Regions from separate parts of the Rothia sp. L_38 genome, predicted to be linked through region 3. Evidence: riboswitches for the same ligand, from Rfam matches in the RefSeq annotation. Region 3 holds a riboswitch; each other region holds the start of a gene.

Evidence for each region. A riboswitch is a leader RNA that binds a small molecule or an ion and turns the genes downstream of it on or off. The one in region 3 is predicted to bind S-adenosylmethionine.
Region 1: another riboswitch for S-adenosylmethionine. It lies ahead of ACRCJM_RS10875 (O-acetylhomoserine aminocarboxypropyltransferase/cysteine synthase family protein); the one in region 3 lies ahead of ACRCJM_RS02020 (LLM class flavin-dependent oxidoreductase).
Region 2: another riboswitch for S-adenosylmethionine. It lies ahead of ACRCJM_RS07455 (nuclease PIN); the one in region 3 lies ahead of ACRCJM_RS02020 (LLM class flavin-dependent oxidoreductase).
Region 4: another riboswitch for S-adenosylmethionine. It lies ahead of ACRCJM_RS00815 (hypothetical protein); the one in region 3 lies ahead of ACRCJM_RS02020 (LLM class flavin-dependent oxidoreductase).

The regions. Positions count from the first base shown of each region.
Region 1 is NZ_JBOEQD010000016.1:9,692-14,150, reverse strand. It holds gene ACRCJM_RS10880 (S9 family peptidase) at 1-1,717, opposite strand, end outside; SAM riboswitch class IV at 1,859-1,976, shown strand; gene ACRCJM_RS10875 (O-acetylhomoserine aminocarboxypropyltransferase/cysteine synthase family protein) at 2,097-3,443, shown strand; gene metX (homoserine O-acetyltransferase MetX) at 3,458-4,459, shown strand, end outside.
Region 2 is NZ_JBOEQD010000008.1:43,369-47,827, reverse strand. It holds gene ACRCJM_RS07460 (SNF2-related protein) at 1-1,256, opposite strand, end outside; SAM riboswitch class IV at 1,407-1,534, shown strand; gene ACRCJM_RS07455 (nuclease PIN) at 1,570-1,785, shown strand; gene ACRCJM_RS07450 (plasmid stabilization protein) at 1,782-2,213, shown strand; gene ACRCJM_RS07445 (SDR family NAD(P)-dependent oxidoreductase) at 2,340-3,113, opposite strand; gene ACRCJM_RS07440 (hypothetical protein) at 3,300-3,620, opposite strand; gene ACRCJM_RS07435 (cell division protein PerM) at 4,042-4,459, shown strand, end outside.
Region 3 is NZ_JBOEQD010000002.1:158,693-163,151, reverse strand. It holds gene cls (cardiolipin synthase) at 1-1,145, shown strand, start outside; gene ACRCJM_RS02020 (LLM class flavin-dependent oxidoreductase) at 1,241-2,707, opposite strand; SAM riboswitch class IV at 2,816-2,916, opposite strand; SAM riboswitch class I at 3,118-3,212, shown strand; gene ACRCJM_RS02015 (ABC transporter ATP-binding protein) at 3,218-4,024, shown strand; gene ACRCJM_RS02010 (aliphatic sulfonate ABC transporter substrate-binding protein) at 4,033-4,459, shown strand, end outside.
Region 4 is NZ_JBOEQD010000001.1:177,335-181,793, forward strand. It holds gene ACRCJM_RS00805 (amino acid permease) at 6-1,484, shown strand; gene ACRCJM_RS00810 (thymidine kinase) at 1,640-2,260, shown strand; SAM riboswitch class IV at 2,308-2,423, shown strand; gene ACRCJM_RS00815 (hypothetical protein) at 2,439-2,894, shown strand; gene ACRCJM_RS00820 (NADPH-dependent F420 reductase) at 3,028-3,615, shown strand; gene ACRCJM_RS00825 (DNA cytosine methyltransferase) at 3,845-4,459, shown strand, end outside.

The DNA.
Region 1 (4,459 bases), on a different contig from region 3:
ATCCACCCATGATGCCGATACGGGCAGCGTCCACCCAGGCCTGGGAGGCTAGGAAGTCGGTGGCGTCGATGAAGTCGGTGAAGGTGTTTTTCTTGGCCAGCTTCTTGCCCTCGGTGTACCAGGCGCGGCCCATTTCGCCGCCACCGCGGATGTGGGCAACGACGAAGATGACGCCGCGGTCCAGCACGCTGAGGCGGGCGGTGGAGAAATAGGGGTCCATGGAGGACTCATAGGACCCGTAGCCGTACTGAATCACGGGGTTTTCCTGGGCCTTATCGAGGTCGGCGCGGTGCATGACGGAGAGCGGAATCATGGCTCCGTCCGCTGCCGGTGCCCACATGCGGTAGGCGGTGTAGTTCTCGGGCTCGTAGCCGATGACGGGGGTGCGGCGGCGCAGTACGAGGTCGTCGGTATCGGGGAAGTAGTCGTAGACGCTGCTGGGGGTGAGGTAGGAGGTGTAGTTCAGGCGGATGACCGGGGACATGATGTTCACACCGGAGAAGGCTGACGTGTAGAGCTCTTCGGTGAATCCGCCGGGCTCGTAGAGGTCAATACCCTGGGGGTGGGCAGAAGCTGCCTGCTCAGCGAGAGCGGTACGCGGGGCAACGAATACTTTAACGGTGGTGTTCTCGCGGGCCATGAGCACCAGATGGTTGCGGGAGAACTTGAAACCCTCTAGGCGGACGTCCTCGCGGTGGGGCACCAGGGGAATCCAGCTAGCCTTGAAATCGGCAAAGGGCACGTGCTCTTCCCGCAGGGGCGCCAGTACAATTTCACCGTTGGGGGCCTCGTGGTTATGGCCGATGACCAGATAGCCGGTGCCCTCCACGTCGATGATATCGGTGGAGTACTCGATACCGGCGTCCCGCTTCATAATGAGGGTGGGCTCTAGCTGACCAAGCTCATGAATGTTGATAATGCGGGTCTCTGAGTACTCAGAGTTGGATGAAGTAATGACTACGTGGGTACGGGAGGATGACATACCTGCACCCAACCAGAGGCCGTTATCGTCTTCGCGGTAGAGGGCAAAATCTTCAGATGCGCTGGTGCCAATGGCGTGAGCGCGCACTTCGTAGGGGCGCCAGGACTCATCGGCTACCGAATAAATCAGGTGCTTGGCTCCAGAGGCAAAGAAGGCCCCTGCAAAGACGTCCTCAATTTTCTCTTCAAGAATCTCACCGGTATCGAGGTTCTTGAAGTACTGGGTGTAGCGCTCATCGCCTGAATCGTCCACACCGAAGGTCAGCAGGGAACCGTCGCGGGTTACCTGAAAGGAACCCAGCGAGAAAAAGGCCATATCGCGGGCGAACTCGTTACAGTCCAGCACTACCTGCTCACCGTCGAGCGGTTCACCGGGGCGGACGACCGGCGGCTGGTAGCGCTCTTCAACGCTGCCCTCGGTCAGAGCGGGGACGCGGCACATGACCGGGTACTGCTCGCCGGCAACCGTGCGGTTAAAGTACCACCAGGCCCCGCGGCGGGAAGGCACCGACATGTCGGTCAACTGGGTGCGCCCCTTAATCTCTTCAAAAATAGCATCGCGAAGGGGCTGCTGATCTTCAGTGACCGCCTCGGTGTAGGCATTCTCAGCGCGCAGGTGCTCTAGAACCTCTTCGCTCTCCTTATCACGCAACCACTCATAGTGATCAATAAAAATATCGCCGTGATGGGTACGCTCAACCGGGACACGCTTGGCAAGAGGAGGAGTCAGAGACATCGTCAGCCCTTTCGTAATAACTCGCTTCCCACCATTCTAAATGACGGCCATAGAACGTAACGTATGCAATACAAGGACACATGCTGAAACTTTAGAGCCTCATCTTGACGCTCCCCGGGCACTCAAGCCAAACTAGAGGCAGGTCAAGAGAACCAGCGCTAAGCCCCAGCTAGCTGGTCGGCAACCCTCCACTCGCGGTGGGGTGCCCTGGGTGAAGACCTGGCGTACCCACCGAGAACCAGGTACGCAAGCGCGGGACCGATGTGCCTCTATCTTCTGCGAGGGCATCAGATTCTTTTCCTCCTTACCCGGGCGGAAGATACGGCATGCGGCCCGTTCCAAGAGAACACTGAAAGAATCCTTCACTAGGAGAAACCGCATGACCACCGAGAACACCGTTCCCACCCCCTCAAACCCCACCGGCTGGAAGTTCGAAACCCAGCAGATTCACGCGGGCCAGGAACCCGACGCGGCAACCGGCGCTCGCGCCCTGCCCATCTACCAGACCACGTCCTTTGTCTTCAAGGACTCCGCCCAGGCAGCAGGCCGCTTCGCCCTCTCCGAGCTGGGACCCATCTACTCCCGCATCAACAACCCCACCCAGGAAGCGGTCGAAAACCGCATCGCGGCCCTGGAAGGCGGCGTCGGCGCCCTGCTTCTAGCTAGTGGCCAGGCAGCCTCCACCTTCGCGATTCTGAATATCGCAGGAGCCGGTGACCACGTTGTTGCTTCCCCCTCCCTCTACGGCGGTAGCTTCAACCTGCTCAAGTACACCCTCAAGAACCTGGGTATTGAAACCACCTTCGTCGATGATCCCGCCGACCCTGAATCCTGGAGAGCTGCCGCCCGCGAGAACACCAAGGCCTTCTACGCAGAAACCCTGCCTAACCCCCGCGGCGATGTGCTTGATATTGAGGCTGTTTCGACCGTGGCCCACGAGGCTGGGGTACCGCTCATCGTCGATAACACCATTGCCACCCCCTACCTGCTCAACCCCATCAAGCACGGAGCTGACGTGGTCATCCACTCAGCCACCAAGTACCTCGGTGGTCACGGCACCTCGGTCGGCGGCGTCATCGTCGACTCCGGCAACTTCGACTACGGTGCTTACCCCGACAAGTACCCCCTCTTCAACCAGCCCGACGAAAGCTACCACGGCCTGGTCTATGCCCGTGATCTCGGTGCAGATGGGGCTTTTGGGGTCAACCTCTCCTACATCCTCAAAGCCCGCGTCTCTCTGCTACGCGACCTCGGCTCATCCATCTCACCGACCAACGCCTTCAATATTGCCATCGGTCTTGAGACCCTCTCCCTGCGCGTCGAGCGCCACGTAGAGAATGCCCTCAAGGTTGCCCAGTTCCTTAAGGATCGCCCCCAGGTCGAATCGGTCACCTACTCCGGTCTACCTGATTCCCCCTACTATGACCTGGCCCAAAAGTACCTGCCCAAGGGGGCTGGCGCCGTCCTCGGCTTCACCCTCAAGGACGCCGACGCCGCAACCGCCCAGAAGTTCGTGGACTCCCTCTCCCTCCACTCCCTGCTGGTCAACATCGGTGACGTGCGCTCACTTGCTGTCCACCCGGCCTCCACCACCCACAGCCAGTCCACCACCGAAGAACTCGAAGCCATCGGTATCAACCCGGCCTTCATCCGCCTCTCGGTAGGTATCGAGCACATCGACGACATCCTCGCCGACCTCGACCTCGGCTTTGCCGCTATTCGCTAAGGAAAGGTAGCTCAATGACGACCGCCCGCCCCGCTGACAGCGCCCCCCACCGCACCGACGGCGTACTCACCTACGCCTTCATCGGTGACCTGACCCTCGAATCAGGGGTAGTACTACCCGACATCGCCATCGGGTACGAAACCTGGGGCACCCTCAACGAGGCGGGCGACAACGCCATCCTGATTCTGCACGCCCTGACCGGCGACACCCACGTCTCGGTAGGGCGAGTAGGGGCGGACGCCAGCGAGCAGGACCGCGAGGCAGCCGAGGCTGCCGGCTGGTGGCCCACCGCAGTTGGCCCCGGTCGTGTCATCGACACCGACAAATACTTCGTCATCTCACCCAACATGCTCGGCGGCTGCTACGGCTCCACCGGCCCCGCCTCACCAGCCCCCGCCAGCATCGACCCCGACCGCAAGCCCTGGGGGTCCCGCTTCCCCCTGGTCACCATCCGCGACGGCGTCCACGCCGAAAAGCGTCTACTCGACCAGCTGGGCGTCACCTCTCTGCACCACGTCATCGGTGGCTCTCTGGGAGGCGCCCGCGCCGCAGAATGGGCCGTCACCTACCCCGACCTCGTCCGCTCCTGCGCGGTCATCGCCTCCGGCCCCGCCGCCACCGCCGAACAGATCGCCTGGGGCCACATGCAGAACCTGGCCATCCGGCAGGACCCAGCCTTCGCAGGCGGCGACTACTACCCCGGCCGCGGCCCCGTCACCGGACTCGCTCTCGCCCGCCGCATCGCCCACACTACCTACCGCTCCGCCGCCGAACTCCACTTCCGCTTCGGCCGCGACGCCCAAGACGGCCACAACGTCCTGCACCCCCTCACCGCAGAACGCGGCCGCTACCAGGTCGAAAACTACCTCGACCACCACGGCACCAAACTCACCAACCGCTTCGACGCAGGCTCCTACCTGGCCATCAACGAAGCCCTACTCTCCCACGACCTCGGCCGCGACCGCGGCGGCCTCGAAAAAGCCCTTGCCCGCACCACCTGTAACTGGACCATCGCC
Region 2 (4,459 bases), on a different contig from region 3:
TCGGCGGTGAGCCAGGAAGGACGGTCCGCGGGCGCTACGTCCTCAGCCTGGGCCAGAGCCGAGGGCAGGGTGGACTCCCAGCGGGCAGCGGCCGCAGCCTTCACATAGGTCTCCTGGGCCGCCCCGCCCAGGGCGATAAAGCCCTGCCTGTTATTGCCCAGCTTGTGGGTAAAACTAGCGGGCAGGGTGTAGGCCCCCCAGCGGAGCAGGGGAGTCAGGCGCAGGGCATCGGCGGACGACCCCCGCTCGGGTACCGGTTCAAGGGCCAGTTCAACCTGGGGAGCGCTCGCGATAGTCAGACCGGTTTCTTTGCCGTCTAAGAGGACAGACAGACCCACCTCGCTAGCAGATTCCAGCATCTGCCAGAGCAGGGAAGAATCCACATTCGAGATAGAAGCCCAGTCGCGGTGGGAGGAATAGATGGACTGGGAGCCCCGAATCACCGCGTAAAACTCATTGAACCAGGCCGCGTGCTCGGGGAGCAGGCCGGTTCCCGCCGACCCGGCGGCAGAGCCCGAAAACTTCTCCCAGCTCAAACCGCCCTTAATCCACTTGCCGCGGGCACCCATCATCAGGGGCCGAGCTTCAAGCGATACGCGGGGCGCCCCGATGTTCTTGGTCCACCCGTACTTACCGGGCACCACCAGGCGCAAATCAAGGGCACCGGTCACCCGGTGGTTGCGGCTATCGTAGCTGGGGCGGGCAGCAAGAGAATGGGCCAGGGACCGCCGCCAAGCTGGCAGGGACTGCCCAGCCCGAGCACCGGCGTCCGCCTGCTCATCGGTGCCGGCACTCGCCTGCTCGCCCCGGTGTTCCCTCAGCAGATCTGCAGCCCGCTGCAGGCCCACGGTATCGGCCATCTCCAGGATTTCCTGCACCTTCTCGTCAGCGCTCGCTGTGGTCTTCCAGGTACTTGAGGACGCCGTCATAGCCCGCTTGGCCTTGGCCGTACGGTCGATTGCGGTCAGCATCAGCGCCACCGCATGCTTGCAGTTGTGGGCCACCGGGCAGGAACAGGTCGCCGAAAAAGCATAGGAGCCCGGGGTGACCTCCGCGGGGAAGGCCACCCTCGCGGTGTAGGGGGCAGAACCTGAGCCAGCCACCTGCCCCTCCAGCACTCGCGCCTGCTCGTCATAGGTGTAACGAATGACGTTACCCTCCCGCATATACCGCTGCCCCCGCGTGTAGGCACCAGAGCCCACTTGCCGAATAATGGCGGGGGCTGTCACCGGAATTTCAGGGAAAGAAGTAGACACAGGCGTACCTTCACAACAGAGCAAATACCTAGTCTTCTAGCGTATCGCACCGCCTTACCCGCAGCGCCCACGGGCTGGTTCGTCACAGTAAGAAAAATTTCTGAGACCGGTGTTTACAGAAGCGCCAACAGCGGGTTATGCTTTTACCAGCTTCAAGAGATTCAACTGTCAAGCTCCGACTTTGGTTGAACGCCAACCCCATGTTCACGGGTGGCTCGGATGACGAAGCGGTCTGCATCGCGCATTTCGGCGCTGTTTGGTGCAGGCAAGAGCAAGTTTCGAAAGGAATGCGCACTTTACGCGCAACGACGGCATGTCAAACGCTCGACCTCACGCCCACCGTCCTCACATCACCGTTCAGAAGAACATCTCTGCTGCCTCTGTGCCCGCCCGCGGCGGCTACACCGCAATGAGCATCCAGGACTACACCCGCATCTCCAACGAGCGCAGCGAATTCCTCAACTTCCTGCTGGCCCCTAACCCCAGCGGTATCCCTGCAACTGAGTACGGTGTTCTGAAAGCTGCATGAGCCAGGTAGGTCTGCTTCTCGATTCCGATGTCCTTGCTGAGATCCGCAAGGCCAACCCGCACCCGCAGGTAGTGAACTGCCTGCGCCGCCGCTCCTACCGCACCATGTACATCTCAGTGCTCAGCCTCGGTGAAATCAAGGGTCTTTACCCCTACCCAGAAACCGAACGCTGGCTCGCTGAGCTCATGGACCGCTTCGACTCTCACGTACTAGAAGTCGACGCGAAGGTATCACTGGAGTGGGCCGGACGCCACGCCGAGAAGCACCTCCACCTGGTGGGTGGGCAGCGCCCCGCCCCCCTCGCCACAGCAGCCCTTGAGGGCCTGATGGCTGCCACCGCGACCGTCCACCAGCTTGAGATTATTTCGAGCAAGGCCGAGATTTACAAGTCCTGGGGGGTCCCTGCGGTGGACCCCTGGGAAGACTAGAGCCCGCAACATAGGTTCCACAGGCTCACGCTCGCTGCCGACCCTCTCGCTGGTTCGCTGACGCTCACGAGCGATTCACGCCAGCCGCCGAGCCAGCAGCTTCGCTGTGAGCCTGCGGAACCTTATCTAGTAGTCTCGCGTCCGCGCTATCGCAGCTGCCACCAGCCGGCGGGGTAGTGCCCGTGAGGCTGTAACCGCCAGCTTGTAGGGTAAGGACGGCACACAGATCGGCTTCCCTGCCGTGACTGCGGCGATGCCTTCGGCAACAACCCGTTGGGGGCTCAGCCACAAAAAGTTCGGTAGGCTGGGCTCACCCTGGCCCATAGCGTCGTGGAACTCCGAGCGGGTTAGCCCCGGGCAGAGGGCCGTCACATGGATACCCCGGCCCGAATACTGTAGGTGGGCCGATTCTGAGGCCACCACCAGAAAACGTTTGACCGCCGAGTAGGTGCCTCCGGGGGTAAAAGCTGCCACCGAGGCGACGTTAATAATGCGACCCCGCCCGCGAGGCAGCATGGCAAGAATCGCCGTGTGCATGAGCTGGAGCGGAACCCTAGCCAGCACGTCGACCTGGTCAAGGTGGCGTTCTACGGGTGCTGCATCAAAGCTCTTGCCGAGCCCGAAACCCGCATTATTGACCAGTATCTCAACGGGGTGCTCAACCTGCTGTAGGCGCTCAACCAGGCGGGTGACGTCCTGCTCCACCAGCAAATCGGCAGGGATTACCTCAATGTCTACCGCGAACCTGCCGCGCAGCTGGCCTGCTAGGTTTTCTAGAGCCTCGGCCCGCCGGGCGGTGAGTACCAGGTTGTACCCGGCTTCTGCATACTGGCGGGCGAACTCGGAGCCGATACCTGCTGAAGCACCGGTAATCATCACATACGAAGTTTCACTGCTCATGGCTCCCACTCTACCGCCGGGGCGAGATGGGCCGGTTATCTTCACCGCATTTTCAACCAGGCGATCTAGCTCCTTTATTTTATTAGGGGCTGTAAATGCTACAGCAACTGGTACTACTAAACTCAGGGGGCAGGGGCGTAAGTAGCCCCTGCCCTTGATATATGGAAAGGTTCAGTATTTTCTGCTTTATGCAGTACCGGCTTTCTCTTTCTTAAGTTCTAGAATGGCTTCTGTAAACCCTACGTCAGGATGAGCGGCTCGGTAGGCCTTAATCTCTTCAGGACTGGGATTTTCAAGATGCTTGTATTTCATGAGATCATCCAAAGTTTTATTTGAAGGCATAAAATACAGATAGATTATTAAGGAAGCTGGTAAGGCCGGAATAAGTCTCCATCCTCTAGGGACATCTGTGAGAAGCAGAATGGTCCAGACTGCTACAAGACCCCAAAATATATAGCTTAGATATCTCTTTCTTTGCTCTATCGGTATATTTTTTAAGCGAAACATTTTTCTCTTATTTCCTTGATATTAGAAGAAGCACAGGCCTCCGATAATCCTGTCAGAGATGTTGCAGAAAGGGCTATAGCAGTAGCCAGCGCGATTTTTTTTGCGGTTGCGGTGAAGGGTTTCATTGCGGAATCCTTTGCTTGGCCCAGCGCCTATGCTGGGATAACTGAAAACAGTTACTGTGACTTGGAAGCGATCGCTTAGCTCAAGACTAACCTGTGTAACCAACTTCACGCAATAGATATTTAAAATTTTTTTATAGAAAATTTTAAATAAGGGTAAAGGGTGTGGCCAGGTAGGCCTGCTGAGACTTATCAAAAGAGAAGATGTAGTGCATTCGCGGTGGGTTTGTCGGGGTATCGAGTACAGGGGAACGGAGTTCTTCCCCATGGCTTCGCGAAACATGACATGATGAAAGACGATGAATACCACCGCTCACCCCAAACATTCCCTCCCTATGCCCCTGTGGCTGCAGGGCTCAGTTGAACTTGCCCTCGTGGCGCTGGCCTCCTACCTCACCGTCGTCCTGCTCCTGGTGGCGGTCTGGTACACCAACGGCTTCAACAGCAGCGGTACCCTAGCCGGTGCTGTCTCTGTGGCCGGGCACTTGTGGCTGCTGGTTCACGGCGTGCCCCTGAACATGAATATCCCCGAGCAGGGGGTCTTCTCAGCGGTGACCGGAACCATGAGCCTGGTACCCCTGGGCCTCACTCTGATCCCCCTAGCCCTCTGCTACCGCTCCGGCCGCCGCCTGGCCCGCGCCAGCTACGAGGGCCAGTTCTGGCAGCCCCTGGCCGGTGGTCTTCTCGCCTACGCCGTAGTGGGCGCCGGGGTGAGCC
Region 3 (4,459 bases):
TGCCCCTGATTGGCGGCAACGACTTCGAGCTACGCCACGACAACAATGCGGCCCTGCAGGAAATCGCCGAGAAAATCGACCAGGCTAAGAAGTACGTTCACTTCGAGTTCTACATCACCGCCCTCGATAGCACCACAGAGCCCCTCTGGGATGCCCTGGTGCGCGCCCACCAGCGCGGTGTAGCGGTTCACGTGCTCATCGACCATATCGGGTCCCGCAAGTACCCCCGCTGGAAGGAACTCCAGCGCAAGCTCAACGATGCAGGGGTACCCTGGCGGCTCATGCTGCCCCTCAAGCCCTGGAAGGGCCAGTGGCAGCGGCCCGACCTGCGCAACCACCGCAAGATTGTGGTCATCGATGGCGAGCTGGCTTTCTCCGGCTCCCAGAATGCTATCGATAGCACCTACAATCTCAAGGGCAACATCAAAAAGGGCCTAGTGTGGAAGGACCTCTCCTTCTTCTGCACCGGCCCCGTGGTGCACGAGCTCAACGCGGTTTTCGTCTCTGACTGGTACGCCGAAACCAAGGAACTCCTGCTCGATGAAATCGACGCCGACATCGAAGCCAACGAAGAGGCAGGGCAGGAGGGCCAGCGTCCGCTCGCCCAAATCGTGCCTTCTGGCCCCGGTTTCGAAACCGAAAACAACCTGCGCCTGATCAACCACCTGATTTACAACGCAGAAGAACGCATCATCATCTGCTCCCCCTACTTCGTACCCGAAGAAACCCTGCTGCAGGCCCTAACCAACATGGCACTCTCGGGTATCGACGTGACCCTGATCGTCTGCGAGAAGGGCGACCAGTTCCTGCCGATTATGGGGCAGCGCTCCTACTACGAGCAGCTGCTCCGCTTGGGTGTGAACATTCAGCAGTACCCCGGCCCCACCGTGCTGCACTCCAAGTTCATGATTGTGGACGATGAAATCACCTTCATCGGCTCCTCCAACATGGACCCCCGCTCCTTCGCCCTCAACTTTGAGGTCTCCACTTTTATCGTGGGCAAGGCTATGGTGCAGGAACTCGAAGGCGTAGCCCGGGACTACATCTCCCGCTGCAAGCGCCTGCGCTACGACGAGTGGGTCAACCGCCCCAACCACCAGAAGGTTGCCGAGAACCTCTGCCGCCTGTGGAGCGCCCTGCTCTAACCGTCGGCACGGCATAAAGACGATAAGGACGCCGCCCTGCACTCCCCTGCCCGTTGGCAGGAAGGTGCGGGGCGGCGTCCTTACAGCTCTAAGACCTAGTGGCCTGCGTCCTCAGCCTTCTCAGCGTTCTCAATCGCCAGCTTGAGGAAGTCACGGGCCGGGGTGTCGGCAGCGGAGGGCTTACCCGCGTAGGCACCGCGGTACTTGGCAGCCGGGTGACGCTCGTCCACGTACTTGTTACCCTCACCGAAGAGGCTCTCGCGCAGGGTGGAACCCTCATAGGCGGTGCGGTAGCGGCCGCGCTTCTGCAGCTCGGGAACAACGAACTCAACGAAGTCCTCAAAGGAGCCAGGGGAAACGTGGTAAGCCAGGTTGATGCCGTCCAGGCCGCCCTCGTCAATCCACTTCTCCAGCTCATCGGCAACAGTCTGGGGGGAACCCACCAAAACCGCACCCATGCCGCCGGTGGCGCAGTGCTCGGCGATGTCCTTGCGGGTCCACTCCTTCTCCTTATCCTGCAGGGTGAAGGGGGTCAGGAAGGACTGAATCGACTCGGTCTCAACGTACTTGAGAGCCTCGTCCTCATCGAACTGGTCCAGGTCAAGGCCGCTCCAGCCGCCGATGATGCCCTGGGACGCCTCAACGTTCTGGTACTTGAGGTACTCGGCGTACTTGGCCTGAGCCTTCTCGTCAGTCTCGTCCACAACAACGGAGAGCATAGCCAGGATCTTGACGTCATCGCGCTTGCGGCCGGCCTTTTCAGCCTCAGAACGGATACGCTCGGTCAGAACCTTGGTCAGGTGGGGGCGCAGGGCGGTGATGAAGATAGCCTCAGCGTGCTGGCCAGAGAAAGCCTGGCCACGGGAAGACGCACCGGCCTGGAAAATCACGGGGGTGCGCTGGGGGGAAGGCTCACTCAGGGCGATGCCGGGAACCTGGAAGTACTTGCCCTTGTGCAGGATGGGGTGCACCTTCGAGGGATCAGCGAAGACGCCGTTTTCGCGGTCGCGGGGTACCGAGCCGTCCTCCCAGGAGCCCTCCCAGAGCTTGTAACAGACATCGAGAAACTCTTCGGCAATCTCGTAGCGCTCATCGTGCTCAATCTGCCCGGGCAGACCCTGGTTCTCAGCAGCAGACTGCAGGTAGGAGGTCACCACATTGAAGCCCACACGGCCGCCGGTCAGGTGATCCAGGGTGGAGTAGGAACGGGCCAGGGTGTAGGGCTGGTTGTAGGTGACAGCGGCAGTCACGCCAAAGCCCAGGTGCTCGGTCACAGCGGCCATAGCAGAAATCTGCAAGAAGGGGTCACCCACAGGAACCTGGGCGCCGTCCTTGAGGACGGGAGCTACTGAATCCTTGTAGACATCGTAGACACCCACCACGTCAGCGATAAAGACAGCGTCGAACAGACCCTTCTCGCAGACCTTAGCCAGGTCGGTCCAGTACTTGATGGTGTTGTACTCATCCGCCCGGTTACGGGGGTGACGCCACAGACCAAAGCTCTGGTGGCTGGTGGTGGTCATATCGAAGGCGTTGACGACGATGCGCTTCTTCTCGGTCATGAACCGGGCCCTTTCACAGGTGGTGCTTGGCCCTCCGCGCCCGTGCTGCCACCGGCGTCCTTACCCAAAGTAAAAGGCACCGAGCCTTCGCGAAGGTGGCGCCTGGTTGCGCCGTACTTGCATTACTGCCTGATCCTCATCTGGGGCACCCCGCTACGGGAGAGGGTTGCCGCCCAACTAGCCAGAGCTTCGCGTTGGGACTCTTGATCTTGAGATTTAGTGTAGCCCGCCCAGCACGCCCAGGTGCAAGCATCTGAGGCTACGTTTCACATTGTGGCACGGGGTGAGTCGCGTGTAACCGGGCAGCGAGTTTCGGTCAGTTTTACCCACAGCGTCACACTCGTAACCGGCCGAAATACCGCGTCATACTCTTGCCCAGTTCCAACAAACGCCCCTAGCGTTGAAAGCGTTAACCATCCAGAGCGACCGAGAGACTTGGCTCAACGACGTCGCAGCAACCTCCCTCACTACAGGGGTCGGTGCTAACGCCAAGAGACGATGGAGAAAAGCATGAGCGCACCCACGCTAGAACGCACCCCCACCACCCTCACCGCCTGCGGCATTGACTTCAAGGCCGTCGGCAAAACCTTCATCGGCGAGCGCGGCGAGACCCGCACCGTCCTTGAAGACGTCTCCTTCACCGCCTACCCCGGTGAGATTATCTCGATCATTGGTTCCTCGGGTTGCGGCAAGTCCACCCTCTTACGGGCTGCCGCGGGCCTGGGCGCAGCGACCGCCGGTACCGTCACCATCGATGGCAGCCCGGTGCGCGGCCTGGACTCCCGCGTGGCAATTGGCTTCCAGGAGCCCCGCCTGCTGCCCTGGCGTACCGTTGAGAAGAATGTTGCCCTGGGGTTGCCCAAGGGAACACCCAAGGACGCCGCCCGCGAGCAGGTTGCCCGCCTTCTGGACGTCGTGGGGCTGGCAGACTACGCCCAGCACCGCCCCCGTGAGATTTCCGGTGGCATGGCTCAGCGCGCCTCCCTGGCACGGGCGCTGGCGCGGAACCCCGGCGTCCTTCTGCTCGATGAGCCCTTCGGCGCCCTCGATGCCCTCACCCGCATCAACATGCAGGATCTGCTGCTCGATATTCATGCCCACGACCCGGCCACCGTCCTGCTGGTCACCCACGACGTGGAAGAAGCCCTCTACCTCTCAGACCGGGTGATTGTGCTGGGTAAGCCGGACCCCACCGCACCCGCGACGATTGCCCGCATTGTTGAGGTGCCCGATCACCGCCCGCGCGACCGCGGCAACCCAGCGCTATCGTCCCTGCGTAAAGAACTTTTGGCCGAACTCGGCGTTGAAGAACACTAGGAACACACATGTCACTCATTTCTCGTCTCACCACCACTTCTGCCCTGCTCGCAACCGGCACCCTTCTGCTCACTGGCTGCTTGGCTGGGGAAAACGCTTCTACCGCTGACACTTCTGCCGCTGCGGGCGACACCACCGTCACCATCGACTACGCCACCTACAACCCGCTCTCCCTGATTATCAAGGAAAAGGGTTGGCTTGAGACCGCCCTACAAGAGCAGGGTAAGGACGTCGAGTGGGTACAGTCAGCCGGTTCGAACAAGGCTAATGAGGCCCTGCGTTCCGGTGCGATTGACGTGGGTTCCACCGCGGGCTCAGCTGCCCTGCTGGCTCGCTCTAACGGCTCCCCCATTCAGGTGATTGACCTCTACTCCCAGCCCGAGTGGTCAGCTCTGGTGACCCGCACCGATACCGGTATCTCATCGGTGAAAGACC
Region 4 (4,459 bases), on a different contig from region 3:
ACACTATGTCTACTGAAGCGCAGTCTGCACCCACCGGGCAGACCAAAGAAGAGCTCAAGCGCGGCCTAGCCAGCCGCCACCTCTCCATGATCGCCATCGGCGGCGCCATCGGCACCGGCCTCTTTGTTGCCTCTGGCTCCACCATCGCTGAAGCCGGCCCCGGCGGCGCCCTGCTGGCCTACGCCCTGATTGGCATCATGGTGTTGCTCCTCATGCAGTCCCTGGGCGAAATGGCAGCAAACCTGCCCGTCGCAGGCTCCTTCCAGACCTTCGCCTCCCGCTACGTCTCAGACTCCTTCGGCTTCGCCATGGGCTGGAACTACTGGTTCAACTGGGCCATTACCGTGGCTGCTGAGCTGGTGGCCGCCGGCGTCATTATGTCCTACTGGCTCCCCGACGTCCCCGGCTGGATCTGGGCAGGAACCTTCCTGGCCATCATCCTGGGTATCAATGTGCTTTCGGCCCGCTCCTACGGCGAATCAGAGTTCTGGCTGGCTACCATCAAGGTGGTCACCGTTATCGTCTTCCTGATTGCCGGCGTCGCCATGATTTTCGGCATCCTGGGCAACCACGACAACGGTTTCGCTAACTGGACCGACGGCGAAGCACCCTTCAAGGGTGGCTTCCTCTCTATCCTGGCTATCTTCATGGTCGCCGGTTTCTCCTTCCAGGGCACCGAAATGATCGGTGTTGCCGCTGGTGAATCTGAGAACCCCCGCCGCGACGTTCCCCGCGCCCTCAAGAGCGTTTTCTGGCGCATTATGCTCTTCTACATCGGTGCTATCGCTATCATCGGTACCCTGATTCCCTACACCAGCCCCAACCTGCTGCGGGCGGACGCCACCGACATCGCCTACTCACCTTTCACCATGGTCTTTGAGAACCTGGGAGTTGCTTTTGCTGCTTCGGTGATGAACGCCGTCATTCTGACCGCGATTCTCTCTGCCGGTAACTCGGGCCTCTACGTTTCGTCCCGTATGCTCTACGCCCTGGCGCTGGAGGGGCGTGCTCCCAAGATTTTTGCCCGCGTGAACTCCCGCGGCATTCCCATGCCCGCCCTGCTCATGACCGCCGCTATCGGCCTCTTCGGCTTCGTCTCTGCCGTAGTGGGCGAGGGCTCTGCCTACACCTGGCTGATTAACATCTCTGGCCTGTCGGGCTTCATCACCTGGGTGGGTGTGGCGATCTGCCACTACCGCTTCCGCCGCGCTTACGTCGCCCAGGGTAATGATGTGAACGACCTGCCCTACAAGGCTCCTCTCTTCCCGATTGGCCCCATCGTGGCGCTGCTGATGTGCCTGCTGGTGATTGCCGGCCAGAACTACAACGCTATTTTTGCTGGCCACTGGTTTGAGGTTGTCTCGGCCTACATCGGCCTGCCCATCATTATTGGTGTCTGGCTGGTGCACAAGCTGGTAACCGGCTCAAAGACTATTCCGCTCAAGGACGTGGACGTCTCAGGCCTTGAGGTCTCAGGCAAGTAAGTTCCTGTGAGAGAAAGGGGAGGGCACCGGGTTTTCCGGAGCCCTCCCTTTTTCATAGGGTAGGACGCCTGTGAGCGGGGGAGTGGGCCGGGCTAGAATGGTGTGGTTTGGTTTTGTTTTCTGCGTAAGTGTTCTGGGTTGAAAGGTGTGGCCGCGTGGCTAAGCTCTATTTCCGTTTTGGCGCCATGAATTCGGGTAAGTCGACTGCGCTGTTGCAGGCTGCCCATAACTATGAGGAGCGTGGCCAGCGGGTGCTGCTGGCCAAGCCGCAGGTGGACACCAAGGGCGATACTGAGATCGTGTCCCGCCTGGGGGTGACCCGTCAGGCTGATTTTTTGGTGGGTGCTGAGGATTCGGTACGCGATCTCTTCCACGCTGCTGCTGAGCCTAATGCTGATGACGACCGTATGCACTGGCATCTGCCCGTCTCCTGCCTGCTGGTGGATGAGGCCCAGTTTTTGACCGCTGAGCAGGTGGATGATCTCATGCGGATTGCGGTGGAAGAGAACGTGCCGGTGATGTGCTACGGCATTCGTACAGACTTTAGAACGCGGGCCTTCCCCGGCTCTGCCCGCCTGCTGGAGATTGCCCACACGCTGGAAGAGCTCAAGACTATTTGTCGGTGCGGACGGAAGGCGCTCTTTAACGGCCGTACTGTTGATGGAAAGTTTGTTTTTGCCGGTGACCAGGTGGCCATTGACGGTGTGCATGTGGGCTACGAGTCCCTCTGCCCCACCTGCTACCTGGAGGAATCGGGCGGCAAGCTCTACCAATAGCAGCCCTCTTGCACGTGTGGATTTTTTCCTGCTAAAGTAATCATCACGATTCAGAAGCCCAACGCAAAGCCCTTTGACTTGTTGGCTGGCAACCGCCTGACGCAGACGGTGCCCTCAAAGGAAAATCGGTCACCCGCCAAAAGGCCCGGTGAAAGCGCGATTATTTAGGAGGCCCACTGTGGTTTCATTTTTTCCTTTTTCAAAGTCTTCAGCTTCAGCAAAAGCTACTTCAGGCTCTGCTCACACCGATCAGCGGAAGAACGTGCCGCTTAGCCAGCGGTGCACCCTACATTCAGCTGGGCACGGAATTGTCCCGGCAATTGGTATCAATGCGTCGAACATGACCTGGCAGGAAGCTACGATTATTGCCGTGCGGGGTACGCGCGTGCAACTGAAAATCGACGGGCAAAGCCGGTATTTCTGGAACCATGATTCGACTCGTCTTTTTGAGTTTCTTAGCGCGACGGACGGCCAGGTGCGTAGCGCATCGGGGGAGAGAAAGGACGCGGGTGCCCCTGTTCTTCTATGGAATGAGGAGCACAAGCTACTCGGGCTGCGAGAGGGCAAGATCTTTTCTTTAAGCCATCTTTCACCGGAACCCTTGACTGTTTGCGTTACCGCTGAAAATCGCTAACCGAGACTATAGATAAGGGGTCGGCTACAGACTAGATCTGTAGCCGATCTTTTTATTCAAGCCTCAGATAAAATCCATCGTTAGACTGGTAAACCCAAGGAATAAATTTTCTTTAGAAAATATTGTGGTAGGTATGAAGGTTTCTATTCTTGGCGCCGGTAAGCTCGGCACAGCTCTTGCCCGTCTCTCTGTTGCTGCTGGCCATGAGACGCTGATTTATGCCAGGCCAAAGCCACTGCTAGATATTATTTTGAGTTCTCTTGTGCCAGAAGCCCAGCTAGTGGATTTTGAGAGCGCACTGAAAGCTGACATCGTCATTGTGGCTCTGCCCCGAACTGCTCTTCCCAATTTTGATTTTTCTGCTGCTCATGGGCTTGTAGTGGACGCGACCAATCCATGGGAATCTGCTGGGACGGCTGGAACTGAATTTGAGCTGCCCGGGGTGCAGGTGCCTGTTGTCCGAACGCTTAACCATATTGCCTATGATGATTTGACTTCTGACAGCCGGGTTTTGAACCCTCATGCTCTACCGCGTGCTGTTGCAGTGATTGACGCGGGGCAGGGGGATAAGGCACTGGAGACCGCTTGTGAGCTGGTTAGCTCTTTGGGGTTTGACGTGGTTCTTATGCCTGAAAGTGCAGCCCACCTTTTTGAGCCGGACAGCCCCGCCTTCGGAGCTTTTCTAACGAAAGAGCAGATGGAGGAACTGCGCAGTAAATAATTCTAAAGAAGTTGCTGGCAGGTATGTTTACGCTTCTAACTGTTGTGCAGTGAATACTTTCAGCCTGAGGTACAAAGCTCATGAGTATTATGGCTGATTTAGCTCGTGAACGTCATAGACTAATAGAGTTGGCAGAGAGGGTTCCCAGCTCTCGTGAGCACATGTATAGTAGTTAATAAATTCGAATATATATTCGAAAATTGTGATGAGTTGATGGGGAGACGCACGCATGCTGACTTCAGTTGAGATTTGCGCCGGTGCTGGTGGCCAGGCGCTTGGCCTTGAAATGGCTGGGTTTGAGCATCTAGCAGCCGTTGAGATTGACCCAGACGCCTGCAATACTCTTCGAGCTAACCGCCCAGAGTGGAATGTAGTTGAGGCTGATCTCAATGACTGGGATCCTTCCCCCTATAAAGGCGTTGATCTCTTTGCAGGTGGTGTCCCGTGTCCTCCTTTTAGCGTGGCTGGAAAACAGCTGGGTGCTGACGACGAGCGTGACCTTTTTCCCCGAGCCCTTGAAATTATTGAGACTCTTGAGCCTAAAGCTGTCATGCTTGAGAACGTTAAGGGCCTGCTGTCAAAGCGTTTTGCTGATTATCGAAATGAAATTATCAAGGCTATGGGCGAACTCGGCTATATCGTCGATTGGCGGCTGATTAACTCTTCTGATTACGGTGTACCCCAGCTACGTCCCCGCAGCATTTTGGTTGCTACTCATAAAGATTTAGATGGTTGTTTTGTCTGGCCTGAGCAACGCCCTGATGATGCCCCCACGGTAGGGGATACCCTTGTGGACTTGATGGCTTCTAAGGGCTGGGAGGGCGCGGACGCCTGGGCTCAGGGA